One region of the Enterobacter cloacae complex sp. ECNIH7 genome, then DNA from elsewhere that is predicted to be linked to it. Evidence: predicted binding sites of a transcription regulator. Region 1 holds the regulator's gene; each other region holds the start of a gene.
The links. Region 1 encodes CRP, which controls carbon source genes, mostly activating them, when cyclic AMP is high. Its sites were predicted from a motif close to ATGTGANNNNNNTCACAT; they were not measured.

Region 1 (7,676 bases):
GGGGCTGTTGATTGGCGCCGAGCTGAAGCCGCAGTACAAAGGTCGCGCGCGCGACTTCCTGCACGCCGCCGCGCACGAAGGAGTGATGGTGCTCAATGCCGGGCCGGACGTGATGCGCTTTGCGCCGTCGCTGGTGGTAGAAGACAAAGACATCGAAGAGGGGTTAACCCGCTTTGCCTCGGCGGTCGCGAAGATCGTTAAAGGCTAATACTCGGTTCGCTTTAACCGGCGCGTTAACCAAATGCCGTGATGCGGACGCTGACGCCATGCCACCGACGAAATGGTGTGCATGGTGTTCAGATGCCCCAGAACGCGCTGCAAATGCTGCTCCAGCGTGCTCATTGGCCCGTGGGTTAACGTCTCCGGCGCTTCCAGAATGTTTGAGTCGCCCGACTCGCCCGGCGCGTCATACTCCAGACGCTGCTGACACCTCTGCAACGCAATTTCACACGACTGCAAATAGCGCTGCGCCAGATCCGGCGTCAGCATCGTGTGCTCGCGCGCCAGCGTGGTCATGGCGTTAATGTGCTCGACGATAAACTGGCTGTGCGTCACCCAGAGCTTCATGTCTGCCAGATAGTGCGAGTTAAAGCCCGGCTCCTGCATCGCCTGGTTGAGCGAGTTAAACAGGGCGTTGTGCGCCTGGTTGACCTTCATCCGCTGATAGGCCAGCGGGGAGGGCTGCGGGTCGTCGCTCAGGATCAGGCGAATAGCCTGCTGGTCGGCTTCCAGCGCGTCGTGGGCGTTCTGCCTCAGCAGCCCGCTCTGCCACTGCGGCCACAGCCAGACCATTCCGCCAAAGGCAATCAGGCAGCCGATCAGGGTATCAATCAGCCTGGCGATAATAAACTGTTCGCCATTGAGCGTGAGCAGCTGCAGGGTATATACCGCCGTCACCGTAAAGCCCACCATCGCCCAGCCGTAATTTTTGCGGATAATCAGGTAGCTCACCAGCGTGATCGCCAGCATGCCTGCCAGGGTATAGCCTTCCGGCACGTGGAAGTGTAGCGTTACGCCCGCAATGATCAGCCCGGCCATCGTTCCGCCAGCCCTGTGCAGAATACGCACCCGCGTGGCGCCGTAGCCGTTCTGGGTGACAAACAGCACGGTCATTAAGATCCAGTACGGTTTCGGCAGGTGCAGCGCCATGCCCATCAGGCTGGCGGTACTGAGCATAACGCTAATCCTGGCGGCGTTGCGCAGGGCGGACGATTTAAGGGAAAGATAGCTCCTGAGCGCGGGCAATAACGGAAGCCGTTTTTGCTTATCCGCCATCAGGTCGCGGGGATAAAGCGGGCGCTGCGTGCGCAACACGCGGGCGATGCGGCTGAAGTGCCAGGCGGCAAACTGGCCGACCGGGTTATCGGGATGCTGGCGGGCGATTTTCTCCAGCGCGCCCAGCTGTTTTTCCATGTTAAAGCGCGTGGGGTAGCGGTGGTAGAGAATATCATCGGCCAGCACGCGCAGACGTGCGGACACGGTTTGTGCGTTCCAGCGGATCACCGCTTCGGCGTGGCTGCGCTCGACCAGCTTTTGCACCTCCTGCGGGTGATGAAGGCTTACGGAGATGTGCTCCTGCAGATCCAGCCCGACCTGGAAGGTGCGCAGCAGCCGTTTGTATTCGTGGTTCTTGTTGGCGGCGAGCATATGCAGCTGCTGATAGCACTGGCTTATGAGATCCACCACCTTCTGCTGGCGCGTCAGCAGCGGCGGTAAGGATTTTTCCGGGTCGGTATGCTGGGTGAGCAGGGTATATTTGGCTTCGCAGTAATCCGCAAGCTGCACATAGAGCAGGCTCAGGGATTCACGCAGCGGCTGTTCGCGCCACAGCCAGAACCAAAACCAGTTAAATAGCCCGTACCATAATGTCCCCAGGGCGTAGATCAGCAGCGGCTCCCACACCGGCATGTTCCCGGCGAGGCTCAGCGTGAAAATAGCCGCAATCAGCGAGGCGGGAAGCAGGCGGGCGTGCAGCGAACTGATTTCCGCCGTGACGCCGAGCGTCATCGCCAGCACGGTCAGGATCAGCGGCAGCGGGATATCCCGGGCAAGCAGAAGCTGCACGGCGAGGCTACAGCCGGCAAACAGGCAGCCACCGATAATCAGGCGTTTGAAAAAGCGCTTATGCGGCGTGTCCAGACCGGCGATGTTGCAGCAGGCGGGCACGAGGGAAAACAGCAGGCCTTGCTGAAGATGTCCGAGGATCAGGCCTATGGCCACAGGAAGACACAACACCAGCGTTTGCCGCTGTGCGTAGTTAACTTCCGGGTGATAGATCAGCCTGCGCCACATGGGGAGTAGAGACAAAAACGGCGTGACACCCTGCGGTGACACGCCGTTTGAGCGGAATTAACGCGTTCCGTAGACCACGATGGTTTTACCGTGGGCGGAGATCAGGTTTTGATCTTCCAGCATTTTCAGGATACGGCCCACTGTTTCACGGGAGCAACCGACGATCTGACCAATTTCCTGACGGGTAATTTTAATTTGCATGCCGTCCGGGTGGGTCATTGCGTCTGGCTGTTTCGCCAGGTTCAACAGGGTTTGTGCGATACGGCCGGTAACGTCCAGGAAGGCGAGGTTACCCACTTTCTCTGACGTGACCTGCAGACGGCGCGCCATCTGGGAAGAAAGACGCATCAGGATGTCAGGGTTAACCTGAATCAGCTGACGGAACTTCTTGTAAGAAATTTCAGCCACTTCACATGCTGTCTTTGCACGAACCCAGGCGCTACGTTCCTGGCCCTCTTCAAACAGGCCCAGTTCACCGATGAAATCGCCCTGGTTCAGATAAGAAAGGATCATCTCTTTCCCTTCTTCATCTTTGATCAGCACTGCCACCGAGCCTTTAACGATGTAATACAACGTTTCCGCTTTTTCACCCTGGTGAATCAGCGTGCTCTTCGATGGGTACTTATGAATGTGGCAATGAGACAAGAACCATTCGAGAGTCGGGTCTGTTTGCGGTTTGCCAAGCACCATGCGCTGTTATCCTCTGTTATAAGCTGTCACCAGAGTCATCAGATGCATCCGGACTCTGGGGTTGCAATCGAATTCTTACCCATACCCTGGGAAGTCGGCTACCGTAACGTTTCGCAGCCAGTAAAGTTTGATGTCCTCTGCATACACGTGTAACGTCAATGTATTACTGTAGCATCCTGAGTGTTTTAGCATAGCTTTCGCCGCGTGTCTCCTGGTGTCTCGCTTCAGCATGATGCAGGTCGCCTTCCATTGCGAGAAATGTAACGCACGCGTAATCTGTCACCAAAAATGCAACGTTGGAGTTAATGAATATGCAAGCGCGCGTGAAGTGGGTTGAAGGTTTAACGTTCCTGGGCGAATCCGCATCAGGACACCAGATTTTGATGGACGGTAACTCCGGCGATAAAGCGCCAAGCCCAATGGAAATGGTGCTGATGGCGGCAGGGGGTTGCAGCGCCATTGACGTGGTGTCGATTCTGCAAAAAGGACGTCATGACGTGACGGATTGTGAGGTTAAACTCACATCAGAGCGTCGCGATGAGGCGCCACGCCTGTTCACCCATATTAACCTGCACTTTGTGGTCACCGGTAAAGAACTGAAAGACGCGGCGGTCTCACGTGCGGTGGACCTGTCTGCGGAGAAGTACTGCTCTGTGGCGTTAATGCTGGAGAAAGCGGTAAAAATCACCCATTCGTATGAAGTGATCGAGGCGTGATTGATGGGGCATCGTGCGTGTTGATGCCCTCACCCTAACCCTCTCCCACTGGGAGAGGGAACATGCTCACGCGATCTGCTTCCCTTCCATCAGTCGCTCCACCAGCGGCGTCATGATGAGCTCCATCGCCAGCCCCATTTTCCCGCCCGGCACGACTAACGTATTCATGTGCGAAATAAACGAGCCCTGCAGCATCGCCAGCAGCCAGGGATAGTCAATGCCTTCGAGATTGCGGAAATGGATCACCACAAAGCTCTCATCCAGCGACGGGATGCTTTTAGCGGCAAACGGGTTGGAGGTGTCCACCGTCGGCACGCGCTGGAAGTTGATATGGGTGCGGGAGAACTGCGGCGTCAGGAAGTTGATGTAATCCTCCATGGAGCGCACCACCGAGTCCATCACAGCCTCTCGCGAATGGCCGCGCTCGCTCATGTCACGCGTCAGCTTCTGGATCCACTCCAGGTTAACGATAGGGACCACGCCGACCAGCAGATCCACGTGGCGCGCCACGTCGTGTTGAGGGGTGACCACGCCGCCGTGCAATCCTTCGTAAAACAGGACGTCGGTGGGTTCCGGCAGCGGCTGCCACGGGGTAAAGGTTCCCGGCACCTGATTCCAGGGTACGGCTTCATCATAGGTGTGCAGATACTTGCGGGACTGCCCTTTGCCGCTCTTGCCATACTCTATAAAGGTTTGTTCCAGCAGGCCGAAGTCATTGGCTTCCGGGCCGAAGTAGCTGATGTGTTTACCCGAATCGCGCGCCTTACGAATGGCCATGTCCATCTCCGGACGCGTGTAGCGGTGAAAGCTGTCGCCTTCGACCTCCGCCGCACGGAGATTCAGCTGGGCGAAAATCTTGCGAAATGCGAGGCTGGTGGTGGTGGTTCCTGCACCACTCGACCCCGTAACGGCAATAACCGGATGTCTGGCAGACATAGCAACTCCCTGACTGAAAAGGGTGGAAGATCAGCCGTGAAACGCGTTGCGGGGCATGATATTGACCGTCTCATGCAGTTCTGACCACACCAGCACCACGTCGCCGCTTTTCAGCTGGCGCTTAACATCGTTGACCTTTTGCTCAAGCGAGCGTTCCTGTTCACCATAATCGGTGCCTTCGCGTAATACAAAGCTTTCAATCAGATTATCGAGCGTAATGGGCGCCAGATCCTGCCAGGGAATAATCATTTTGCACCGTCCAGATAAGGGGTCAGCCAGTCAGGAATACGCGCCTCAAGCCACATTTTCGGGCGGCGCAGCGTGCCGCCGATAAACCCGACGTGGCCGCCATGCTCGGTCAACTGATAGTGAACGTTGTCGGGCAGGAATTCCTGAGCGGGGATCGAGTGATGATCCATAAACGGGTCATCTTTGGCATGAATAATCAGCGTCGGCTGCGTGATCTTGCTGAGCAGCGGCATGGCGCTGCACTGACGATAATAGTCAATCGCATCGGCGAAGCCGTGGATTTTCGCGGTGATCAGGTCGTCGAATTCGCGAATGCGGCGCACCTTTTTCAGCTGGCGCAGGCTGACCGGCAGGGTATCCGGGTAGGCCTTCAGCTTACGCGCCGCGTTGGCCTTCAAAAGGTTGAGCAGGTAGCGCTGATAGACGCGGGAAAAGCCCTTATCCATGTGGTAGCTGCACTGCTCGAGCATAAACGGCGCGGAGACAATGACGGCGGCATCCAGCGGGACGCTTTCACCCTCTTTGGCCAGCAGACAGGCCAGCATGTTGCCGCCCAGCGAGTAGCCCACGGCGGCCGTTGGCACGGTGCCATAATTTTCCCGCAGCCAGTGTAAAAACCACGTCCCGTCTTCGGTTTCACCCGAGTGATAAATGCGTTTCTGACGATTCGGTTCGCCGCTGCAGCCGCGAAAATGCATCACCACGCCGAGCCAGCCGCGCGCTTTTGCCGCCTCAATTAGCCCATGCGCATACGGGCTGTGCAGGCTGCCTTCCAGACCGTGGAAAACCACCAGACGCGGCTTATGGCGAGCCTGTTCAGGCGCTTCGCTCCAGGCGAGATCCAGAAAGTCACCGTCTGGCAGGTCAAGCCGTTGCCAGTGCGGGGTGAACTGAACCTTGCGGCGGATCAGTCGCGGCAGCATGGTCTGCAAATGGGGATTGGCCACGCCGCGCATAGGCACGAACTCAGTGCTGTCTTCGGCCGCAATGTCGAAGTCTGATGGAATGATTTGGGTCATAAGCGCGATGCTGATTCTTGTCGGAAATTTACGATACTTTCCGAATTGTACCCCGTTTAAGCTGGATTTCCGAACCCGGTACGGATTCTGTTCTTCAAACGGGGTAAACAGGTCAGTCAGCCTGCAGCATCGCTTCCAGCTGTTCCTGCGCGTCGAGCCACGCCATCTCGCACTCTTCGAGACTGGATTTGGTCTTCGCCTGGGTTTGCAGGCAGTCGGTCAGCTCAGCCTTGCGGCTCTGGTCATACAGGCCGCTATCGCCGAGCTTCTCTTCAACGATAGCCAGCGTGGCGTTGAGTTTTTCCATCTCTTTTTCGAGACGGGTAATCTCTTTACGCAGCGGCTGCGTCTGGGTGCGAAGCTCCGCTTCACGACGCTTCTGGTCTTTACGCGCCTGCGCGCTGTTGGCGTTGTCTTTCGCTGACTCTTCCGGCTGGTTTTCCTGCTTCTGCACGTCCGTCAGCCACTGCTGGTAGTCTTCCAGATCGCCGTCGAACGGTTCAACTTTGCCGCCGTGCACTAAATACAGATCGTCCGTGGTGGAGCGGATCAGGTGACGGTCGTGCGAAACCACCACCAGCGCGCCTTCGAACTCAATCAGCGCTTCGGTCAGCGCCTGGCGCATGTCGAGATCCAGGTGGTTGGTCGGTTCATCGAGCAGCAGCAGGTTCGGGCGCTGCCAGACGATCAGCGCCAGCACCAGGCGGGCCTTTTCGCCGCCGGAGAAGCGCTCGGTGTTTTCAGTCACCTTATCGCCCTGGAAGCCAAAGCCGCCGAGATAGTCGCGCAGCTTCTGCTCCATCTCCTGCGGCGCCAGACGCGCGAGGTGCTGAATCGGTGATTCATCCGCGCGTAAAAATTCCAGCTGATGCTGGGCGAAGTAACCCAGCTTGATGCCCTTCGCGAGGCCGATTTCGCCGCTGACCGGGTTAAGCTCGCCCGCCAGCAGTTTGATCAGCGTCGATTTACCGGCGCCGTTACGCCCCAGCAGGCCAATGCGTGAACCCGGCACCAGGTTGAGCTTGATGGAATCGAGAATAATGCGGTCGGCATAGCCCGCGCTGACTTTCTCCATCTTCAGCAGCGGGTTAGGCAGGCTTTCCGGCTCGCGGAAGCTGAAGTGGAACGGGTTATCCACGTGCGCCGGGGCAATCATCTCCATGCGTTCCAGCATCTTGATGCGGCTCTGGGCCTGCTTGGCTTTTGAGGCTTTGGCCTTAAAGCGATCCACAAAGCTCTGCAGGTGCGCCACGCGCTGCTGCTGGCTTTCGTACATGGACTGCTGCTGGGCGAGACGCGTCGCGCGCTGGCGCTCGAAGGAGCTGTAGTTGCCGGTGTACTCGAACATCGTTTGCTGTTCGATATGAATGATTTTATCCACTACCGGGTCAAGGAAGTCGCGGTCGTGGGAGATCAGAATCAGAGTGCCCTGATAGCTCTTGAGCCACTTCTCCAGCCAAATAACCGCATCGAGATCGAGGTGGTTGGTCGGTTCGTCAAGCAACAGCAGGTCAGAGCGGCAGATCAGCGCCTGCGCCAGGTTAAGACGCATACGCCAGCCGCCGGAGAAGTCGCTGACCGGGCGTTCCAGCTGTTCGTTGCTGAAGCCCAGGCCGTGCAGCAGGCTGGAGGCGCGGGAGCGAATGGTCCACGCGTCGATGGCGTCCAGCTTGCCGTGAACGGTGGCGATGGCGTGGCCGTCGTTGCGCTCGTTAGCAGCATGAAGTTCCGCTTCGAGCTTGCGGTATTCACGGTCGCCGTCGATAACATAGTC
Region 2 (7,676 bases), 570 kb from region 1:
TCGCCAGCTGTGCCAGGAGATGCACGATCTCTACGTCAGCTTTGACGTGAAGGATCTGCAGAAGGCGATGTTCCGCAAGGAGAGCCTGCCTGAGGTGGTAATGAACCCGCAGGATGCAAACCGGGCCTATATTCGCGGAGAGGTGGAGCTGGTTCGCATACGGGATGCCGCAGGGCGCATTGCTGCCGAAGGGGCGCTGCCCTATCCGCCGGGCGTGCTTTGCGTGGTGCCGGGTGAGGTCTGGGGCGGGGCGGTACAGCGTTACTTCCTGGCGCTGGAGGAGGGCGTCAACCTGCTGCCGGGCTTCTCGCCGGAGCTGCAGGGAGTTTACAGCGAGAAGGATGCCGACGGGATTAAGCGGCTGTATGGGTATGTTTTAAGATAGTGCGGGCTGTTTCCCTCACCCTAACCCTCTCCCACAGGGAGGGGGAACGTTTCATCAAACCGCACTACGCTTGTACATCCTCCTCGGATGCCCAATCTTGCCATACAGCATCTCCACCGTCAGAAAACCCGCCTCCACGCAGTGCTCCAGATAGCGCCGGGTGGTGGTTTTGCTTAATCCCGTTTCGCTCACCACCTCATCCACGGTAAAGCAGTGCGTTGCCTTATCGTTAAACAGCGACTGTACCCGCGCCAGCGTATTTTCCTCAATGCCTTTACTGCCGTTGTCCTGGCGGTAGTTTTTCGCCTGAAGCTGATACAGCGAATCCACGTTCTGCTGGTCGACAATCTTCCAGACGCGCTGCTGTTCGGCAAACTGCACGAACCGCTCCAGCGACTGGCTGAGCCGCTTCCAGGAGACGGGTTTGAGGATGTAGTCGAACGCACCGTTGCGAATCGCCTGGCTGCAGGTGTCCATATCGCTGGCGGCAGTAATAAAAATCACCGAGCAGTTGGCGCGGGCCAGCATGGGGTTATTGATAAGCGAGATGCCTTTACCGTCCGGCAGGTAATTATCCAGCAGCATCAGCTGCGGCTGTTTGCTTTCAAGCTCTGCCTGGGCCGCAGCCAGCGACGAGGCAATGCCCACCAGCCTCAGACGCGGATGTTTGCCTATCAGCTCCGCGTGCAGTTGCGCCAGTTCGTTCTCGTCTTCAACAATCAGTACGTCGATAAGTTCATGTTGCATAGTCGGTGTCTTCCAGTTGCCGGGCGGTTCCCGTGGCCGGGATAAACAAGGAGAAAATGGCGCCGCGCGGGGTATTATCGGCAACTTCTATCGCGCCGCCAGCCTGTGTGACGTAGCTTTCGATCAGATACAGACCAATCCCATGATCGCCGCGCGTTTTGGTGGTGATGCCGCGTTCAAAGATCCGGTCACGGATCGCCGGTGTAATGCCAACGCCCTGGTCGGCCACTTCAATAATCAGCTCCTGTTCGCTGAGCTTTATCAGCACTTCTACCGGCGCGTGGGGAAGCGGCGACCTCTGTGTTGCTTCGATGGCGTTATCCAGCAGGTTGCCAATAATCGAAATCAGCTCTTGCTCACCAAGGGGCAGGAACGGTCTGTCCAGCCGACAGCCCGGGTCGAAACACAGCTCTACGCCTTTCTCCCGCGCGCGGGCGGCTTTCCCCAGCAGCAGGCCGCACAGGGTCGGTGAACTGAAGCGCGAAGAGATAAAGTCCAGAAGCTCCTGGGCATGTTCCGACTGCGCCTGAATGTAGCCAATGGCTTCCTCATAGCGGCCCATGTGCAGCAGGCCGGAGAGGGTGGTCATCCTGTTTAACTGCTCGTGGCGCATAATGCGGAGGTTATCGACATAGCGTTTGACCTGGCTAAGCTGGGCGCTTAGCGAGTCGATCTCGTTGCGATCGCGGAAGGTGATCACCCAGCCCTGCAGCGACCCCTCAAGCATGATGTGCACCCGGCTGGCAATCACCGTGAGATCGTTAAAACGACAAATCTCGTCATGGGTATCTTTCGCCAGCATCGTCTGCGTGTCGAAGAACGGGACCGGATCGATCACCTGGCTTATCAGCTGTCCGCGCAGCTCGCGGGCCGGCTGGCTCAGACCCAGCAGCTTGCGCGCCGCCTGGTTGATGACTTCAATCCGCCGCCGATCGTCAATGGCAATCACCCCTTCATAAATAGACTCCATCATCGCCTTCTGCTGGCGCACCAGCAGGCCGATCTCGCGCGGCTCAAGGGAGAAGATCTGCTTCTTGATGCTGCGGGTAAAGAACCAGGAGAAGACAAAGAGAGCGATCAGCAGCAGCACGGCGGCAATCAGGATATTGACCACCTTACTGACGGTAATGGTATCAAGGTAGCTGGTGAGATAGCCTACCGAAACAATGCCGACCACCTGTCCGGCAGCATTGAAAATGGGGGCTTTGCTGCGCAGCGAAATACCCAGCCCGCCTTTGCGGATGGTGGTGGTGCTTTTACCCTGCAACACGGCTTCATTGTCTCCGCCAACCAGGGTTGTGCCCACTCTGTCGGCAAATACGGAGTGAAAAAGATGCTGCCCTTTATTATCACCAATCACAATAAAGCTGGCGTCGCTGTGCGCAGAAATCTTCTGCATAAAATCATGGATGGCGTTGATATTCTTTTGTTCAACTTCATTACGCAATGTCGGAATAAGCGCAATCTCTTCAGCCTGTATTTTGGCACGCGTACTCATTTCCTGATAAAGCTGTTTCCCGACGTCGGCATAATAATATCCGCCCAGCAGCGCGAAAAGCACTGAGAAAAAGGCAACCAGCGAAATAAACAGCTTAATCTGGAAAGAGACTTTCATAACTATCACGCGAGGTAGCAGCAAAGATCGCCAATATATCATCTTTTTTCGCGCTGACGCCCGCTTTGCCGAAAACTTGTGATCCCTTGCACAGCGGGCGTTGTAAAAGAGTTATCCTGAAGGCGAACGTACTTCGGGCTGCGCGAGCAAATGTTATTTGTTTGTTCAATTCGGAAAAGAAACCATAAAAACCACGGCAATAAATAAGGTATAAATCACATTAAATAAAAGAAACCATTAAAACCATAGCTGCCATTAAAACTTCGCTTTTAATATGCCATCCCTCACATAAAGTAAGCCTTTGTGACTCTAAGCTGAACGCACAAAATAACCAAGGGGCTTATTATGAGCACAACTGACGATTCTTTCTCTGTTACCCACGACCCGATTGAAATTCAGCGGCCTTCGCTCAAAGAGCGCTGGTGGCATATTATGGATACCTGGAAAGTTGGGATTATTCCTCTGCCGCTGTTCGTTCTGGCGGGCGCGCTGATTGCCATTGATTGCCTGGGCGGAAAACTGCCGAGCGATATCGTGGTCATGGTGGCAACGCTGGCCTTCTTCGGCTTTGCCTGCGGCGAGTTTGGCAAACGCCTGCCGATTGTCGGCAAGCTCGGCGCGGCGGCGATTTGCGCCACCTTTATCCCTTCCGCGCTGGTCTATTATGGCCTGCTGCCGGACGTGGTGGTCGAGTCCACCACCAAATTCTACAAATCCACCAATATTCTCTATCTCTACATCTGCTGCATTATCGTCGGCAGCATCATGAGCATGAACCGCACGGTGCTGATTCAGGGCTTCCTGCGCATCTTCTTCCCGATGCTGTGCGGCGAAATCGTCGGCATGCTGGTGGGGATGGGCGTCGGCCTGGCGCTGGGTCTTGAGCCGTTCCAGATCTTCTTCTTTATCATTCTGCCGATTATGGCGGGCGGCGTCGGGGAAGGGGCGATCCCGCTTTCCATCGGCTATGCCACCCTGCTGCACATGGACCAGGGCGTTGCGCTCGGTCGCGTGCTGCCGATGGTCATGCTCGGCGGTCTGACGGCAATCATCATCTCCGGCTGCCTGAACCAGCTCGGTAAACGCTTCCCGCACCTGACCGGTGAAGGCCAGCTGATGCCTAACCGCGCGAATGCCGATGCAACGGTCTCTCAGCCTGCTTTTTCCGGCAAAGCGGACGTCACCACTATCGCCTCCGGCGCGCTGCTGGCGGTGCTGCTCTACATGCTGGGCATGCTTGGCCACAAGCTGATTGGCCTGCCCGCACCGGTCGGCATGCTGTTTATGGCGGTGCTGGTGAAGCTCTGCAACGGCGCCTCTCCGCGCCTGCTCGAAGGCTCTCAGGTGGTGTACAAATTCTTCCAGACCTCCGTGACCTACCCAATCCTCTTCGCCGTCGGCGTGGCTATCACCCCGTGGCATGAACTGGTGGCGGCGTTCACCGTCAGCAACCTGCTGGTAATTGTCAGCACCGTTTCTGCACTGGTCGCCACCGGCTTCTTCGTCGGCAAAAAGATTGGTATGCATCCGATTGATGTCGCCATCGTCTCCTGCTGCCAGAGCGGCCAGGGCGGTACCGGCGACGTGGCGATCCTGACCGCAGGCAACCGCATGAGCCTGATGCCGTTCGCCCAGATTGCTACCCGTATCGGCGGGGCGATTAACGTCTCTGTCTCACTGCTGATTCTGGGCAACTTCCTCGTTTAAGTTTTCAGGAAAGAACAATGAAACTCGCAAGCTTTTTATACCAGGGAAAACGCAGCTACGGCATCGTCCAGGCCGACGGCGTGATTGATTTAGGCCGCCGTCTCGGCGACCGCTACAGCGACCTTAAAGCGCTGCTGCAGGGCAACGGGCTGGCGCAGGCCACCCGCTACCTGAACGACGCCGTGGACGTGCCGATGAGCGCCATCACCTTCTTACCGGTGATTGAGCAGCCGGAAAAGATCCTCTGCGTGGGCATGAACTATGCCGACAAGCGCAAGGAGTTTGACCAGCATAATCCGGCCCCGACGCTGTTTGTCCGCTTCCCGGATTCACAGACCGGCCACAACGAGCCGGTGCTGAAGCCGCGCCACTCCAGCGAATTCGACTACGAAGGCGAGCTGGCGGTGATCATCGGCAAAGGCGGGGAGAACATCAGCCGCGATGACGCCCTGCGCCACGTGGCGGGCTACAGCTGCTACATGGACGGCTCCGCCCGCGACTGGCAGCACACCTGGTTCACCGCCGGTAAAAACTGGCGCAAAACCGGCGCGTTTGGGCCGTGGATGGCGACGGCGGATGAGATCCCGGATCCGCACCAGCTTGCGATCCGCACCTGGCTGAACGGCCGCATGGTGCAGGAAGACAACACCAGCAGCATGATCCACAAGGTTGCGGAGCTGATCGAGTACATCAGCACCTTTACCCGCTTAAGCCCGGGCGACGTGATCATCACCGGATCTCCGGGCGGGGTGGGTAAAAAACGCAATCCGCCGCTGTTTATGAAGGAAGGGGATCGCATTGAGGTGGAGATCGAGCATATCGGTCATCTGAGCAACGTGATCGTGGAAGCGCCAGCCGTCGGGCTTGCGGCAGCACACTGAGTAAGGCGGCATGAACAGTCAACCCATCGATTTTCGCCACACGCTGGTGGCGAAACACCCGGAACGCTTAAGCCAGATCCGTTACCTGCTGGCAGACAGCGGCCTTGGCCTGGACAACGACATCACGCTGTTTGTCGAAGCCTGGTCCGGTTCGCAGCTGGTGGGTTGCGCAGGGCTTGCCGCCAACGTCATCAAATGCGTGGCGGTCAACGAGCAGCTTCGCGGCGAGAACCTCAGCGCGCGGCTGCTGGCAGAGGTGGAAAATGCGGCGCTGGAGTGCGGCCATTTTCACCTCTTCCTCTGCACCCGTCCGTGCAACCGGGAGCGCTTTGCCCGCAGCGGCTTCTGGCCGATTGCCCAGAGCGGGAACAACGCGGTGCTGATGGAGAACACCCCGCAGGGGATCGAACGCTACTGCCGTTCCCTGCGCGCGAAGCGCAAGTGCGGGGAGAACGTTGGCGCGATAGTGATGAACGCGAATCCGTTCACCCTCGGCCACCGCCATCTGGTGGAGCAGGCGGCGCAGAGGTGCGACGCCCTGCACCTGTTCGTGGTGCGCGAAGACGCCTCGTTCTTCCCGTTCAGCGCGCGCCTCGAGATGGTGCGCGCGGGCGTGGCGCATCTGCCGAACGTGGTGGTGCATGAAGGCTCGCAGTACATCATCTCCCGCGCCACCTTCCCGGCCTACTTCCTGAAGGAGACCGGCAAAGTGCAGCAGGCGTGGAGCGAGATCGATGTGCTGATCTTCCGGGACTTCATTGCCCCGGCGCTCGGCATCACGCACCGCTTCATCGGATCGGAGCCGTTTTGCGATATCACCCGCCAGTACAACCAGACGCTGCACGACCTGCTGGCCTCGCATATCGAGGTGGTGGAAATGCCGCGCATCAAGGCCACCGGCAACGCCATATCAGCGTCCGAAGTGCGCCGCTTACTGAAGACACAGCAGTTTTCCCGGATCCGGGAGATTGTCCCGGACTCCACCTTCGCGCATCTCGAAACGCATTACCGTGCGAGTGCGGAAGTCGCTTAACTACCAGGAATTTATCATGAAAATTGTAAGGGAGGCGCTGGCCGGAACGCAGGAGTCCAGCGACCTGATGGTGAAAATCGCTCCCGCTCACGGCGAGCTGGAGATAGTCATCCACAGTGAAGTGATTAAGCAGTTTGGCGAGCAAATTCGCCAGGTGGTCAACGACACGTTGCGCGCCATGAACGTGCACCAGGGATTAATTATTATTGAAGACAAAGGGGCGCTGGACTGTGTGATCCGCGCCCGCCTGCAAAGCGCGCTGATGCGTGCCGCCGATGAACAGGCCATCAACTGGGGGGCGCTGAAATGAGCAAACTCCGCCGCAGTATGCTGTTCCTGCCGGGCGCTAATGCCGCCATGCTTTCCACCGCATTTATCTACCGTCCCGACTCCATCATGTTTGATCTTGAGGACGCCGTCGCCCTGCGCGAGAAGGATACCGCGCGCATGCTGGTGTTCCATGCCCTGCAGCACCCGATGTATCAGGATATCGAAACAGTGGTGCGCATTAACCCACTCAGCACGCCGTTTGGCCTGCTGGATCTGGAGGCTGCCGTGCGGGCCGGCGTGGACGTGATCCGCCTGCCGAAAACCGACACGCCGGACGATATCTACGAGCTGGAAGGCCACCTCGAACGCATCGAGCAGGAGTGCGGCCGCGAGGTCGGCTCCACCCGCGTGATGGCGGCGATTGAATCGGCCATTGGCGTCATCAACGCCGTGGCGATTGCCCGCAGCTCTGTGCGTCTCATCGGCATCGCGCTGGCCGCCTTTGACTACGTGATGGACATGCAGACCGAGCGCGGCGACGGCACCGAGCTGTTCTACGCCCGCTGCGCCGTGCTGCACGCCGCCCGCGCGGCGGGTATCGACGCCTTCGACGTGGTGTGGTCAGACGTTAACGACGAGGCCGGATTCCTGCGCGAGGTCGATCTGATCCGCAAGATGGGCTTTAACGGCAAATCGCTGATCAACCCGCGCCAGATTGACCTGTTGCACAACGCCTACGCCCCGACTCAGGAAGAGGTGGATCACGCCAAAAGAGTGATTGAGGCGGCAGAAGAGGGCGAGCGTAACGGCCTGGGCGTGGTATCGCTCAACGGCAAAATGGTGGATGCACCGATTATTAACCACGCGCAGGTGGTGCTGGAGCGCGCGGCGGCCTCCGGCGTGCGTCGGTAAGGATAAAATAATGAATCAGACTGAACTTCTTCACGTGAATTTCCCCCATCTGCGGGACTTAAAACCGTTTGATACCGCCCACAGCGCGACGCCCTGGCTGGCGGACAGCGACGCGAAGCACAGCCG
Region 3 (7,676 bases), 2.4 Mb from region 1:
ATAAGCTCTCCATCATGGCCTACTACGACCCAACGCACTTCAAGCCGGGTGACAGCGACAGCCATGCGCTTCGCCAGCTCGACAAGCGTAAAAGCACCATGATGGCCGGGCTCTCTTATGTACATAACACCGAGTATGGCTTCCTGCGTACGGCCCTGGCGGGTGATACGCTGGATAACAGCAACGGCTTTATCTGGGATCTGGCGTGGTTGTACCGCTACACCAACGGCGGGCTCACCCTGACGCCGGGTATCGGTGTGCAGTACAACAGCGAGAACTACAACGACTACTATTACGGCGTCTCTAAAAACGAGTCCCGCCGCAGTGGTCTGAAAAGCTACAGTGCAGATGACGGCTGGGATCCTTACCTGGAGCTGACCGCGAGCTACAACTTCCTTGGCGACTGGAGCGTGTACGGTACCGGCCGCTATGAGCGTCTGAGCGACGAAGTGAAGGATAGCCCGATGGTCGATAAGTCCTGGGCAGGCATCTTCTCTGTGGGTGTGAGCTACAAGTTCTGATTGCGCACTAATATCGTGCAATTGATGCATTAAAACGGGGCGCTTGCGCCCCGTTTGCTTTAGCGTGGTGCAGAGAATTTATCGCTTAACAATGCGAATCGTCTGCCCTAAACGAGACGGTTTTTCTTCACTCGCTTTTTGCGGGTTGGTCACGCGAGCCGTTTCCACGCAGACAAACGTTTTATACCCATCATCCGTCATGTCGGCCATGCTGACGGACAGCGCCGGACCCGGGTTCCAGCCCACCACGTCGCTGTGATGATGATGGACCACTTCAATGCCGCGGTTCAGGGCGCCGTCGTGGATCACGCTGCACGCTTCCGGGTGCAGGTAAACGCGGTCGGTACGGTCAGGGAATGCCTGAACGCCGTCGCTCAGTTTGCCTTCTTTCGCGTTATCGACTTTATCAATATAGGTATCGCCCAGGCCGCTCACCTTCACGGCGCTGATATCACCCACGTTGAAATAGGTGTGCAGGGCAGAGGTGGTTTCGAACTCGCCGTGAGCTTCCAGTTCGATTTCACAGGTTTTACCCAGTTTGAAGCGGGCATACAGGGTGAAATCGTGCGGCCAGAGGGCGCGGGTTTCATCGTTTGCCTGCAGCTCAAAGGTCAGCGCTGCGCCGTTGTCATCTTCGTTATGCGCTTTCAGCGTCCACTGCTGGTTGCGGGCAAAACCGTGAGACGGCAAACCCGGCTGTGCGGACGGGCCGAACCACGGCCAGCAGATCGGCACGCCGCCGCGAATAGCCGCCCCTTTTTTGAAGGAGGTCGCATCGCTCAGCCACAAACCTTCGGCTTCACCTTCCGGTTTCCAGGAGAGCAGGTGCGCGCCGTTCAGCGCCACGGAAGCTTTAACTCGTGGGTGGTCAACGACGATAACGTCGGCACCGTCAATCTGACGGCGGGAGAGCACAGGGGTAAGTTGTTCGACTACCGGAAGTGCAAAAATTTTATTAATCATTAAGCAATCCTCTGTCTTATAAATAAAAAAAGGCGACCGAAGTCGCCTTTTTGGATCAAGCACTCATCTCAACTTATTTAGAGATGTGAGCGATCAGGTCCAGTACTTTGTTAGAGTAGCCAGTTTCGTTGTCGTACCAGGAAACCAGTTTAACGAAGTTGTCGTTCAGTGCAATACCTGCTTTAGCATCGAACACGGAAGTGCAGATTTCGCCGTTGAAGTCGGTAGAAACAACGTCGTCTTCGGTGTAGCCCAGAACGCCTTTCATTGCGCCTTCGGAAGCAGCTTTGATTGCTTTCTTAATTTCTTCATAAGAAGCAGCTTTTTCCAGACGAACGGTCAGGTCAACAACGGATACGTTAGGAGTTGGAACGCGGAACGCCATACCAGTCAGTTTGCCATTCAGTTCTGGCAGTACTTTACCTACAGCTTTAGCAGCACCGGTAGAGGATGGGATGATGTTCTGAGCCGCGCCACGGCCGCCGCGCCAGTCTTTGTGAGACGGGCCATCAACGGTTTTCTGAGTAGCGGTGGTTGCGTGAACGGTAGTCATCAGACCTTCGATGATGCCGAAGTTGTCGTTGATAACTTTAGCCAGCGGTGCCAGGCAGTTGGTGGTGCAGGATGCGTTAGACACGATATCCTGGCCAGCGTAAGTTTCGAAGTTTGCACCACGAACGAACATTGGGGTGTTGTCTTTGGAAGGACCAGTCAGAACAACTTTCTTCGCACCCGCAGTGATGTGTTTACGTGCAGTTTCGTCGGTCAGGAAGATACCGGTTGCTTCAGCAACAACGTCAACACCGATTTCGTTCCATTTCAGGTTAGCTGGGTCTTTTTCAGCAGTAACGCGGATGGTTTTGCCATTAACAACCAGGTGGCCGTCTTTCACTTCAACGGTGCCGTCGAAACGACCGTGAGTTGAGTCGTACTTCAGCATGTACGCCATGTATTCAGCGTCCAGGAGATCGTTGATACCAACGATTTCGATGTCAGAACGTTTCTGAGCAGCACGGAAAACAATACGGCCGATACGGCCAAAACCGTTGATACCTACTTTGATAGTCATATATTCCACCAGCTATTTGTTAGTGAATAAAAGGTTGCCTGTAAAATTACAAAAACCTTACGCAGCGTCAAGCGGAATCGTGTCAATCATTGCGACAAATCAATCCTGTGACTAACGTTTGTGCGACTGACTCGCCTCACTTTCCCTTTGAGCTTGCACCCATATGGGGGCTGAGCCGGGATTTTAAAGTCCTCGCAGGATAAAAATGTGAACATGATCACAATTGCCTGACCGCTTATTCGCGACACATAAGTTTAGATCAAAAGTGCACGCAAGGGTGTTAATGTTTTGTTAGAATCCGGGTTGAAAGATGTCTGTTTCTACAGCGAGATGTAAGCATATGTCGAACCAACGTAACCCTGACGATTTGAAAAAAAACCTCACAGAAATGCAGTTTTACGTGACGCAGAATCACGGAACGGAACCGCCGTTCACCGGGCGTTTACTGCACAACAAGCGAGACGGCGTCTACCACTGTCTCGTCTGTGATGCCCCGTTGTTCAATTCACAAACGAAATTTGATTCTGGCTGCGGCTGGCCGAGTTTTTACGAGCCGGTGAGCGATGAGGCCATCCGCTATCTGACCGACTCGTCGCACGGCATGGTGCGCACGGAAATTCGCTGCGGCAACTGCGATGCGCACCTTGGGCACGTCTTCCCGGATGGCCCACAGCCTACGGGCGAGCGTTTCTGCGTAAACTCTGCCTCAATGAGCTTCACCGATGATAAGAACGGTGACCAGATTAAGGGTTGAAAAAACGATTCAGCAAATTATTCCTTTGAAAGGGCGCGAGTGTGAATATTGATGACATGATTAGCGGCATGACGCCGGAAATTTATCAGCGTCTGGTGACCGCCGTAGAACTGGGAAAATGGCCCGACGGCGTCGCGCTGACGCCGGAGCAAAAAGAGAACAGTTTACAGCTGGTGATGCTGTGGCAGGCGCGCAATAACACCGACGCGCAGCACATGACGATCGACACCAAAGGCCAGATGGTGATGAAGAGCAAGCGCGAGCTGAAAGAAGACTTCGGCATCACGCCGAAGCCGATTGCGACGATGAAAATGCAATAACGGTGCGGGTTGATACCCTCTCCCACAGGGAGAGGGCGTAAAAGACTACGCCTGCGTTTCCAGCCAGTCTTCGAGCGTATACAGCGTTGCGCCTTCCGCAGCCATATCCATAAACGCCTGAGCGCTGTCCTGCGGGTGAATGTTTACCCCGCGGCAGCCGTCGGTGATGACGCTGACGGTATAACCTAACTGGAGCGCGTCCAGCACGGTAAACTTCACGCAGTAATCCGTCGCCAGGCCCAGCACGATCAGCTCCGTGATTTCGTGATGACGTAACCACGCGTCCAGCGCCGTTTTCTGGCGATGCCCGTTATCAAAAAACGCGCTATAGCTGTCGATAGCCGGGTTTTCACCTTTATGGAACACCGCGTCGACGGCTTTCTGATTCAGGAGCGGATGCAGCTCCGCGCCTTCCGTCTGCTGTACGCAGTGATCCGGCCAGAAGGTTTGCGCCAGCCCGTCGAGTTCACCCTGAGTGAAAGGCTCGACGTTGTGCTGGCTGGCAAAGCTGCCGTGGTTCGCCGGGTGCCAGTCCTGGCTTGCGACAACCGCTTCGCCGCGGGCTTTGCACCAGTCAATTAGCGTGTTTGCCACGTCAACGGTGCTGTCACCTTCGGCGACGGCCAGCGCACCGCCCGCGCAGAAATCATTTTGCAAATCGACCAGTAGCAGGGCGCGTTGCTTCATGAGCACTCCTTATTCGTCCGGGGTCAGCTCGCCGCGCAGGTTTTGCATCATCGCGCTGCGAATGGACTGAATGTCCAGATCCTGACTCAGTAAATAGTGAAGTTTAGTCAGCGTTGCCTCAACGGTCATATCGAAGCCGCTGATGACTCCCGCATGAGCCAGCGCGTTGCCGGTGGCATAGCCGCCCATGTTGACCTTTCCGGACATGCACTGGGTCAGGTTCACGACCACAATTCCGCGCTCGCTGGCTTCCTGGAGCTCTTTCAGGAATTCGCCGTTCTGCGGGGCATTACCTACGCCATAGGAGCGCAGAATCAGCGCTTTCACCGGCTGGCGGAGGAAGTTACGCACTACGTCGGCAGAGATACCCGGGTAGATAGTGACCACGCCAATCGGTTGCGGAGTGATCGGATGCACGATCAGCTCGCCGGCGGTGTTCGGCGCAGGCGGCGTGCCCAGACGACGGATATGAATTCCGGCCTCCAGCAGCGGCTGCAGGTTAGGGGAGGCGAAGGCGTCAAAACCGTCAGCATGGGCTTTGGTGGTGCGGTTGCCGCGATACAGACGGTTATTAAAGAATAGCGACACTTCGTTGATCGGATAATTCGCCGCCACGTACAGGGAGTTCAGCAGGTTGATCTGCCCGTCCGAGCGCAGCTCCGCCAGCGGGATTTGCGACCCGGTGACGATAACCGGCTTGCTCAGGTTCTCCAGCATGAAGGAGAGCGCCGAGGCGGTAAACGCCATGGTGTCGGTGCCGTGCAGGATCACGAAGCCGTCGTACTGGTCGTAATGGGCTTTAATGTCATCCGCGATGTGCTGCCAGTCTTCCGGCGTCATGTCGGAGGAGTCCATCAGCGGCTCGTATTCGTGGATGGTGAAGTCAGGCATTTCCGGACGGTGGAATTCCGGCATCAGCGCAAGCTGACGCTGAAGGTGGCCGGAGACAGGGATATAGCCGTTTTCAGAGCGCTGCATACCGATGGTACCGCCAGTGTAGGCTACATAAATCGATTTCTTCTGCATGGTAGTGAGTTCTTGTTCTTCAAAAGAAAAAAATCCCCTCTTCGCGGGAAGAGGGGACGGTTTTTAACGGACGTTAGCGCAGGTCAGGCAAAACGCGTAACGACTCTGTGGATCGTTAAAGGCCGCGAGCTTATCGCTTTCCGCCTTCATCGCTTTCGCCGCTGTGGCGACTGGCGCAGGCAGGTAAGCCTGCATCGCCTCCGGCAGCATGGCGCGTACCGAGCCGGACATGCTGTCCATGACCATATCGAAGAACGAAGGCTCGTCCTGGTAATACTCGATATGCCATTGCTTGAGCTTCGCCAGCTCGGCGGCTTTTTTCACCGCGTCATCGAAGTCGCCCAGGCTGTCCACCAGACCGTTGCTCTTCGCATCCTGGCCGGTCCAGACGTGTCCCTGTGCGATCTGGTCGATCTGCTCAGGCGTCTTTTTACGCGAGTCCGCCACCAGGGTGATAAAGCGCTTATAGCCGTTCTCAATGCTGAGCTGCATCATCTCAGAGACTTCTGGCGGCAGGGATTTGGTCACCGACACATCAGCCAGCGGAGAGGTGGCCACGCCATCGGTATGCACGCCCAGAGAATCCAGGCTGTTCTCCACGGTGTTGATCACCCCGAAGATGCCAATCGAACCGGTCAGCGTGCTTGGGTTGGCCACGATGTAGTTGGCTGGCGTTGAGATCCAGTAACCCCCGGAGGCGGCCATTCCGCCCATGGATACGACGACCGGCTTGCCGGCGGCACGCGCCGCGGCAAGTTCAGCGCGGATCACCTCGGAGGCGCTGACGCTGCCGCCAGGGCTGTTCACCCGCAGGACGATCGCTTTCACTTTTGGATCCAGACGAGCATCGCGGATTTGTGACGCGGTAGTATCGCCGCCCACGTTCCCCGGAGTCTCCTGGCCGTCCATGATGGCACCGTTGGCAAACACCACCGCGACGCTGTTACCGCTGTCATCAGGCTTTTTCGTCGAGTAATCATACATGCTGATGGCGCTGTAATTTTTGTCCTCTTTGCTCCAGCCAAACTGTTTGCTAAGGGATTTTTCAATCTCGGCGCTGGTGCCCAGGGCATCAACCAGTTTGTTGTCGAGCGCATATTTCGCGGTATCACCGTCAAGCTTACGCAGGCCATCCAGCACGCCCTTCGCGCCAGGGAACGCCTGCTCAGGCGTAATCTGGCGGTTGGCGGCAACGGTGCCGAGATAGTTCTGCCACAGCTCGCCAATCCAGCGGCTGTCAGCTTCACGGGCGGCAGGAGACATGTCGTCGCGGATAAACGGCTCGACGGCGGATTTATACGTGCCGACGCGGAAGACGTGGGTGGTGACCTTCAGCTTGTCGAGCAGCGACTTGTAGTACAGGCCGTTGGTGGCAAAGCCGTGCAGATCGACCGTACCCTGCGGGGAGAGCCAGATTTTATTGGCGAAGCTCGCCAGATAATATTGCCCCTGGCTGTAGCTGTCGCCCACGGCAATCACCGGCTTGCCGCTGTCGCGGAATTCGCGCAGCGCTTTACCGATGTACTGCATTGAAGGCTGATCGCCCCCGGCAAAATCTTTCAGATCCAGCACGATCCCAGTGATGTTCCGGTCATCTTTCGCCTGGCGGATGGTATCGACGATATCGAACAGGGAGTTTTCCTGCAGACGGTCTGATGTCGCGCCAAACAGCTGGCGGCTGATTGCCCCCAGACGGTTGCTGGCGGACGGTTTATCAACGATAACGCCGGTGATATCGAGTAACAGGGCCCCGCGAGTCGAATGCTGCGCCTGATTCGCGTTGCTGATATGCATCCAGATGCCCGCGCAAACCAGAACCAGGAAGATGAAGAAGATGTTCATCACCAGGTTGCGGACGAAGTTGAGCAGTCGCCACGTCCATTTAAAGAAACCGGCAATGATTCGCCAAAGGGTTCGCATGTATTCTCCCTAACCAGAAAATGACTGTTTCCGTCGCCACTGGACGGTAATGTTGGGTTATCGTAATGACCCAACCGCCACTTGTCAGCAGGAATCGCCTGCCAGGCTGTAACAAAATCTGCCGTCGTGTTAATTTTGTGAGTAAATTTCAAGAAAGGAGTTAACCAATGGACGCACTCGAACTGCTTGTTAACCGCCGTAGCGCTTCCCGTCTGGCCGAACCTGCCCCGACAGGCGAGCAGCTGGAGAATATTCTGCGTGCCGGCATGCGTGCCCCCGATCACGGCACGCTGCAGCCGTGGCACTTCTTTGTGATTGAAGGCGAAGGCCGCGATCGTTTCAGCCAGCTGCTGGAGCAGGGCGCTATTGCCGCCGGGCAGGATGAGAAAGGTATCGACAAGGCGCGCAATGCCCCG
Region 4 (7,676 bases), 1.7 Mb from region 1:
AAGGCTGCGGCAATAGCCTGTACGGAGGCATAGGAGTAAAGGGTGTAACCTTCTGGTTCGAATTTACCTGCGCGGAATTTCTCGATAACCGCTTTACCGTCGGGGATAAGACGCGGATCTTTACCGAAGGTCATGTAAATACCGTTGGTGTATTGCGGGCCCCCCGCGGCGGTCACCATCTCTTCGTTGACAATACAGTCGCCGGAGAAGAATTTCGCCTGCACGCCCTGTTCGCGCATCTGGCGAACCAGCGGACCGGCTTCCGGGTGACAGCCACCGAAGAACACGACGTCCGGTTTTTGCGCGCCGATCTTCGTCACCAGCGCGTTAAAGTCTTTTTCACCGCGGGATAACCCCTCATACATCACATCCTGAACGCCGCGTTTCGCCAGCGCCGCTTTGGTGGCGTCAGCCAGACCCTGACCATAGGTGTCTTTATCGTGAATAATCACCACGCGCTTGGCTTTCAGCTTGTCGATGATGAAGTCGCTGGCAACCTGACCCTGCTGATCGTCGCGTCCGCACATGCGGAACATGTCGCTCATGCCGCGTTCGGTGATCAGCGGGTTAGTTGAGCCGGGGGTAATCGAAATAATGCCCGCGTCGCTATACACCTCGGAGGCGGGCATTGTGGAAGAGGAGCAGAAATGGCCGACCACGGCGTTGACCTTATCCTGGTCAACTAAACGGTTGGCCACGGCCACGGCCTGCTTGGGCTCGCAGGCGTCATCCCCCTGAACCAGTTTGATCTTCTCGCCGTTAATGCCGCCTGCGGCATTAATGTCTTCAGCGGCCTGCGTTGCGCCGTGCCAGTATTGATCGCCATAGGTGGCATTGGGACCCGTGAACGGCCCGGCCACGCCAATCACAATATCTGCCCGGGCGGAAAACGCCGTCACCAGGCAACCGGCCAACACAAGAGAAAGAGGAGTTCTGATAAATTTCAGCGACATTATTATGTTCCTTAGCAAAGAGGTTTTTGCACCACGGCGTAAACCCGAACGCCGACGGCGCAGCCAATCCGAAACACGAGCAAGAACAAAATGCACTAAACGAACAAGATACAGACGGCATCCTGCATGTACGGCGAGGTATCCCTGCGCAGCGTCGCGCGAAGAACATTAAGCAAAAACGTTGCCAGAATGGTTAACCCTTTGACGGGCTTGTGACATGTCTGAGTATAGAGCGCCGCGATATGCCGCCTTGCGGGAGGAGAAGAAATTACAGCGGAGATCACATATCGTTAACAATAAAGCCCATAAGTTGTGCAAAGGTCACGCTTTGCACGTTTTTGCAGCAATAAAGACCTAAACTTCAGCCCGGAGAGGCGTGAGATATGTGTTAGGATCGTTTCCTTTTGCAGGAGTGTCAGCGATGACTGAAGGCCCATTGAATGAAAGCGAAATGGCGTGGCTTGAAGAGACGTTAATGTCTTACGGTCATGATGATGCGTCCGTGATTGACGTGTCCGAACTGGACGGCATGCTAACCGCGGTGCTTTCCGGTCCTGTTGTCGTTGAGCCAGATGCCTGGCTGGTGGCGGTGTGGGGCGGCGAGAAATATATCCCGCGCTGGAAAAACGATCGGGAAATGAACCGTTTTATCGATCTCTGCTTTAAGCACATGAACGATATTGCCGAGCGCCTGAGCGAGTACCCGGATCAGTTTGAACCTATGTTCGGCTATAACGACGTGGACGGTGAGAGCTATACCGTGGTGGAAGAGTGGTGTTATGGCTACATGCGCGGCGTGGCGCTGACGGACTGGTCAGCCTTGCCGGAAGCCCTCAAGGCCGATCTTGAGGTGATAGCCCTGCACGGGACGGAAGAGAACAGCGAAAAGCTGGATGAACTGTCCGAAGAGGAATATATCGCCAGCATAGAGCGTATCCAGCCTGCGGCACTGCGTTTATATCAATACTGGGTAAACAATCCGCAGCAGCCGGAAGTGAAGAAGCCGACGGTGAACGGCACGAAGGTCGGACGTAACGATCCGTGTCCTTGCGGCAGCGGGAAGAAGTTTAAGAGCTGCTGTTTGCACTGATAAAAAAAGGGGCTGATGATAGCCCCTTTTTTATTTAACCCACTTCCGGGAGCATCCCGGTTGCAATCAACACCTGCACCAGAATAATCACCACACCACAGCAAAACACCACGCACAGCAGCGGTTTTCCTCCCGCCACGCGATACCCTTGCTGAGGATGCTGCTGGCGGCTTTTCCACGCCAGCAGGGAAGGGAGCAGCAGGGCCAGGATAGAGAGCGCTACCCCCGCATACCCCAGCGCCATCACAAACCCGCGCGGGTAAAACAGCGCAAAACCCAGCGGCGGCAGGAAGGTGATCGCCCCCGTCTGTAACCGTCCGGCTACGGTATTGCGACGCTGGAACAGGTCGGCGAGGTAATCAAACAGGCCGAGCGCCACGCCCAGGAACGAGGTTGCCAGCGCCAGGTCGGCAAACAGGTGTACCGCCAGCTCCACGTGCGGGGAGGTAACAACCTCGCGCAGCGCCAGCAGAAAACCGTTCAGGCCAGCGTGTTGCGCCATCAGCCCAATAAAGGTCGAAGAGTCAATGCTGCCCAGCGTCACCAGCTGCCAGAAAATATAGGCGATCAGCGGGATCGCGCTGCCGATAACAAAGACGCGGCGCAGCTTGCGGATATCGCCGTTCATATAGCTGACGATGCTCGGCACGCTGCCGTGGAAGCCAAACGAGGTGAAAATGACCGGGATCGCGGAAAGCGCCAGCCCTTTTTCCAGCGGCAGCGTCAGCAGGTTGACCTTGTGCACGTGCGGGGCCAGCAGCACCAGCATGATAATCAGGAAGAGAATTTTGGCGCTGAACAGAAAGCGGTTAAACAGATCGACCAGCGATGTACCCACGCAGACCACGCCGCCGCCGATGAGCGCAAAGAAGATAGCGCCCGTCGCCGGGGTAATGTCAGAGCCAAACCAGTCGTTGACGCTGGAGGCGATGAGTTCCCCGGCGCCGCTGATATAGGCGGCGGTCAGGGCGTACATCAGGAACATCATGCTAAAGCCGGTTATCCACTGGCCGTAGCGTCCCAGATAGCGCGCCGCAAGCGAACCCAGACCGGTATCGGCGGGGACGTGCTGGTAAACCTCAAGCAGCAGCAGGGCGGTGTAACACATCAGCGCCCAGAGCGTCCCCAGCAGTACCAGGGTCATGCCAAATCCTACGCCCGCGGCCGCCAGGGGCATGGCCAGCATTCCTGCGCCAATTGTCGTTCCGGCGACGATAAAAATACTTCCCAGGGTTCTGTTTTTCACGCTTTCCTCTACAACGATGCTTAACCGCGACAAAATCTGCGGCGCAGAGTAAGGGAAAAGCCGTAATTCGTCAAATCACCGTTACAAGTAGTGTAATGAATAATTTACGGATTATTGGTGCTCTGATCCTTTTTAGGCGGATGCCTACTTCATAAGGGCACTATTGCTGGGCGATATTCCGGCGTAACGTAAACAATAAATATAAATTATCAAATTAAGTGAGGGTTTTATGGCTGGAGAGAATCCCTTCACCGCGGCATGGAGTCGGGGAGGTAACCTGTTGTGCCATGGGCACTGGATAATCAGCTGGCAGAACCAACCCCTGATACTTCCCGAGTCCCGCCGCGAAAAGGATATGGGCACCTGGGCAATCTATTCGGTTATCGATCCTGAAGATGAAACCTTTGCACAAGGCTTACAGGAAGATGAGTGGATCGTTGAGAATGTCGACTGGTTAACGGATATGTTCTTCGAGGTGGGTATTCCGCTGGAGACGTCCAGCTACCGCTATTTTTACCAGGCGGTGAATCCTCATGACTGGCGCTGCACCAGCTGTGCGGGGTGTATGTAAATTAGCGCGGTGCCGGTTTTCGGCACCGCGCTGAAATTAATTCTGCGTATCGAGGGTGGAAAGTTCTTTATCAATAAAGTAAAGACCTTCGCCGGATTTCCCCACCAGAGACAATTTATCCAGTACGGATTTAAACAGCTTCTCTTCTTCGTGTTGTTCAGCGACATACCACTGCAGGAAATTAAAGGTTGGATAATCCTGGCTGGTCATCGCGGCGTGGACCAGTTCGTTAATTTTCTGCGTGATCAGCTGCTCGTGCTCGTAGGTGGCGCGGAAGAGTTCATCGAGAGAATTATACTCAGCAAAAGGTGAAGCCACGGTTTCAATGCGCGGCAGGCTGCCCGTATCCGTAAGATAATCAAACAGACGCTGCATGTGGGTCATCTCTTCCTGAGCGTGACGACGCAAAAACGCGGCCGCACCTTCGAAGCTGTGATAGCTGCACCAGGCGCTCATCTGCTGGTAGAGCAGGGATGAAAAAAGCTCAAGGTTCATTTGTGCGTTGAGCTTGTCGATCATTTCAGTTTTCAGCATGGTGACGCTCCGGATTATTATTTCTGGTTCACAATGAGCGACACTATAATTTGTTATTTAATTATTTGCAAAACGTAAATTTTTTATTTTATTTATTTAAAATACGAATGGGAATAAAACGCATTGGCGATTTTTATAATTTATTAATGAGAATTGTTTTTGTTCGTAATGAAATAAACTGCCAGCAAACGCTGGCAGCGTTGATTAATACCAGGGATTATTTGTCTTAGGGTTAACGGCGTAACCCATACATTTATACTGGATAGTCACGCTCTCGTTCAGGCACAAAGAGCCGCTCGTCAGGGTGCAGGTTTTAATGGGCTGACCATAGGCTGAGGCAGTGGCATACCCCATGCTCTGACACGCTTTTGCTGCCGTGCCGTTATTCACATACTCATCGGAATACGCATTTTGCAGCATTGCCTGGCCGTAATCGAGGCGGACGATGCCGTTCGGCGCGTCGAGGCTGCTGACTTCAGCCTGGCGGTTAATACTACACCCCGCGAGCAGCAGGATTGTGCCGGCTACAATGACTCTTTTCATGGTTCGCTCTGAGTGGATGGAAATACCTTATCGTACCCGCAGATGCCCGCTGCAATGCCTGGAATAGCCGGACAATCTGCCCTCACTCTTCGCAACGGGTGAGAGGGGAGCGCTATCAGGCCAAATCCTGATAAGAATGTGATGAGTATCACAAAAGGATTGATTTTTGTGATGGTGGTCATATTATAAGCACGTTGACAATAAAGTTGTATAACAAGTTAATGGAGCATCATCGTGAAACTGCGCAAAATCCTGAAAAGCATGTGGGCCAATTACTGCCGCACGTTCAAAGACGTGCCGCCAGGCGCCATGTTCTGATAAAAAAACCTGCTTCGGCGGGTTTTTTTGTACCTGCAGGCGATGAAGGGAAGATGACAGGGGGCGTGTTTTGCTACTATGGCGGCCTTTAAATAAGGAGAAAACCCATGTCACAAAACCTGAGCGCCGATCAGGAACTGGTCTCTGACGTTGTCGCCTGTCAGCTGGTTATCAAACAAATCCTTGATGTTCTGGACGTGATTGCGCCGGTTGAAGTGCGCGAGAAGATGTCTACGCAGCTGAAAAACATCGATTTCGCCAGCCATCCTGCTGCCGCTGACCCGGTTACGCTTCGTGCGATCCAGAAAGCCATCGCGCTGATTGAGCTGCGATTCACGCCGCAGGGTGAGTCCCACTAAAGCAGGGAAAGGGGCGACGGCACGTGTCGCCCTTTGATGCTGTTAAAAGAACGTCTGGACCAGCAGGTAGCTCGCCGCGCACGCGCAGCTTACTCCAATCAGCCCAGGCAGAATAAAGCTGTGGTTGATGATAAATTTGCCGATGCGGGTGGTGCCTGAACGGTCAAAGCCGATGCAGGCCAAATCACTGGGATAGGTCGGCAGGACAAAATAGCCGTAGGACGCCGGGAAAAAGGCGATCAGCATTTTCGGGTCGATGCCCAGCATGAGGCCCATTGGCGCAACGGCCGTCAGCGCAGCCGCCTGGCTGTTCACCAGTTTTGACACCAGAAACAGCACAATGGCATACGTCCACGGGTGGCTCTTCACCACGCCTTCCAGCGCCAGCTTTAACTCGTCGAGATGCGCCTGGAAAAAGGTATCGCTCATCCACGCCACGCCGAACACCGAGAAGATCGCGACCATACCGGCCTTGAACACCGCGCCGTTGGAAATAGCCGACGCGTTGACCTTACAGGCCATCAGCATCACGGCGCCCGCAATTAGCATCATCATCTGAATGACAAGGTTCATCGACAGCGCCGTCATTTTGCCTTTCACTTCAAAGGCGGGGCGCAGTTCCGGGAATGCCCCCAGCAAAACGACCACGGCAATACCGGCAAAGAAAATCCACGTGGACCAGTAGGCCTGTTTAGGGAAACGCTGATTCATTAACGTCTCCGTACCGCCGTAGATAAACTCGCGCTGCTTAGGATCTTTCAGCTTTTCCTGAAACTCTATGTCGTCAGCCAGATCTTTCCCACGGCGTAAGCTCCACAGGGCCGCAATGGCTACGCCGAAAAGCGAAGCGGGAACCGACACGGCGAGAATTTCCAGGATCCCCCACGCGTGGCCGATCCCATGCTGGGCCGCCAGGATGGACACCAGCGACACAACGGCAACGGAAACGGGGGATGCCGTAATCGCCATCTGTGATGCCACCGAGGCCACGGCCATGGGGCGCTCCGGGCGGATCCCTTTTTTCAGGGCGATATCCGCAATGATGGGGAACATGGTGTAGACCACATGGCCGGTGCCGCACAGAAAGGTCAGCATCCAGGTGGTGAAAGGGGCGAGCAGGGTGATGTGCTGCGGATGTTTGCGCAGCAGGCGTTCAGCAAACTGCATCATGACGTTGAGGCCGCCCGCAGTCTGCAGCGTAGCCGCACAGCCAATCACCGCAAGGATGGTCAGCATAACGTCAACCGGCGGTTTACCCGGTTGCAGACCAAAGACAAAACATAAAATAAAAAGACCAATGCCGCTGATTAACCCCAGCCCCATACCGCCGAAACGCGTACCCGTCAGCAGGCAGAGGAGAATGACAACAAACTCAATGGTGATCATGATGCTCCCTCGTCAATGATTATGTAACTAAATAAATCATCACACGTTGTGTGGTTAATCATTGGGAGCCAGATCAGATTTGTTAAATGTCAGCAAAAGCAGATGGTTGGAGATGTGAAGGGGGCCAGCTCCCGTCCGGGGGAGCCGGCTAAAAACATCAGTGTTGCTGCACCGCCACAATGTCGAGCAGATGACGGTCGGTCTGCTCAGGACATAAACCCGCCTGCTGCGCCTGATGGATCTCATCCGCCAGCGTCTTCAGCAGCATGCCATCCTGCTGCTGTTCTTTGTCCATATCGCGTAAGAATTTGAGCGTCGTAATGTCCTGCTGCGCTTTGGCTTCATCGGCCAGTTTGCTGAGCGTGCTGCAGCGTTGCTCATACTCTTCAAGCGTTTTCTGAAACAGTTCTTCCAGGCAGGAGTAGTTTTCGTTGATCCCATCAAGGGCTTTAACGACAGGATTTGCCCCTGCGGCTTTCAGAAAATTGAAGACACGCATCATATGGGTGACGTTACTTTGCGCCTGCGAGCGAAAGAATGTAGCAGACCCCGTAAGACTATTCTCGGCACACCACGCACTTAAGTGAAGGTGCAGGTTCGAGGCGTAGAACTCAAGGTTCATCTGCGCGTTAAGTTTTTGCATCATCGTTTGGGTAGCCATACTCATATCCTTATT

Region 2: WM95_RS20640 (2-hydroxycarboxylate transporter family protein) is a predicted target of CRP. The motif match lies at 2,951-2,968, and genes of this name have one in related genera.
Region 3: msrB (peptide-methionine (R)-S-oxide reductase MsrB) is a predicted target of CRP. The motif match lies at 2,759-2,776, and genes of this name have one in related genera.
Region 4: azuC (stress response protein AzuC) is a predicted target of CRP. The motif match lies at 5,074-5,091, and genes of this name have one in related genera.

What each region holds. Positions count from the first base shown of each region.
Region 1 is NZ_CP017990.1:4,742,084-4,749,759, reverse strand. Features, by position in the region: gene argD (bifunctional acetylornithine/succinyldiaminopimelate transaminase) at 1-208, shown strand, start outside; gene WM95_RS23770 (YccS/YhfK family putative transporter) at 205-2,292, opposite strand; gene crp (cAMP-activated global transcriptional regulator CRP) at 2,350-2,982, opposite strand; gene WM95_RS23760 (OsmC family protein) at 3,294-3,698, shown strand; gene WM95_RS23755 (phosphoribulokinase) at 3,765-4,634, opposite strand; gene WM95_RS23750 (YheU family protein) at 4,665-4,883, opposite strand; gene WM95_RS23745 (hydrolase) at 4,880-5,902, opposite strand; gene WM95_RS23740 (ABC transporter ATP-binding protein) at 6,015-7,676, opposite strand, start outside.
Region 2 is NZ_CP017990.1:4,169,738-4,177,413, reverse strand. Features, by position in the region: gene WM95_RS20655 (ornithine decarboxylase) at 1-385, shown strand, start outside; gene WM95_RS20650 (response regulator) at 440-1,132, opposite strand; gene WM95_RS20645 (ATP-binding protein) at 1,122-2,747, opposite strand; gene WM95_RS20640 (2-hydroxycarboxylate transporter family protein) at 3,093-4,454, shown strand; gene WM95_RS20635 (fumarylacetoacetate hydrolase family protein) at 4,472-5,335, shown strand; gene citC ([citrate (pro-3S)-lyase] ligase) at 5,346-6,368, shown strand; gene citD (citrate lyase acyl carrier protein) at 6,385-6,678, shown strand; gene citE (citrate (pro-3S)-lyase subunit beta) at 6,675-7,550, shown strand; gene citF (citrate lyase subunit alpha) at 7,561-7,676, shown strand, end outside.
Region 3 is NZ_CP017990.1:2,035,767-2,043,442, forward strand. Features, by position in the region: gene WM95_RS10095 (MipA/OmpV family protein) at 1-521, shown strand, start outside; gene WM95_RS10100 (D-hexose-6-phosphate mutarotase) at 600-1,484, opposite strand; gene gapA (glyceraldehyde-3-phosphate dehydrogenase) at 1,558-2,553, opposite strand; gene msrB (peptide-methionine (R)-S-oxide reductase MsrB) at 2,894-3,307, shown strand; gene WM95_RS10115 (YeaC family protein) at 3,364-3,627, shown strand; gene pncA (bifunctional nicotinamidase/pyrazinamidase) at 3,673-4,314, opposite strand; gene ansA (asparaginase) at 4,324-5,340, opposite strand; gene sppA (signal peptide peptidase SppA) at 5,404-7,260, opposite strand; gene WM95_RS10135 (NAD(P)H nitroreductase) at 7,428-7,676, shown strand, end outside.
Region 4 is NZ_CP017990.1:3,041,604-3,049,279, reverse strand. Features, by position in the region: gene WM95_RS14960 (branched-chain amino acid ABC transporter substrate-binding protein) at 1-953, opposite strand, end outside; gene WM95_RS14955 (YecA/YgfB family protein) at 1,375-2,043, shown strand; gene tyrP (tyrosine transporter TyrP) at 2,078-3,289, opposite strand; gene WM95_RS14945 (hypothetical protein) at 3,519-3,860, shown strand; gene ftnA (non-heme ferritin) at 3,897-4,394, opposite strand; gene yecR (YecR family lipoprotein) at 4,599-4,937, opposite strand; gene azuC (stress response protein AzuC) at 5,172-5,255, shown strand; gene WM95_RS14925 (DUF2766 family protein) at 5,363-5,614, shown strand; gene WM95_RS14920 (anaerobic C4-dicarboxylate transporter) at 5,657-7,000, opposite strand; gene WM95_RS14915 (non-heme ferritin-like protein) at 7,158-7,661, opposite strand.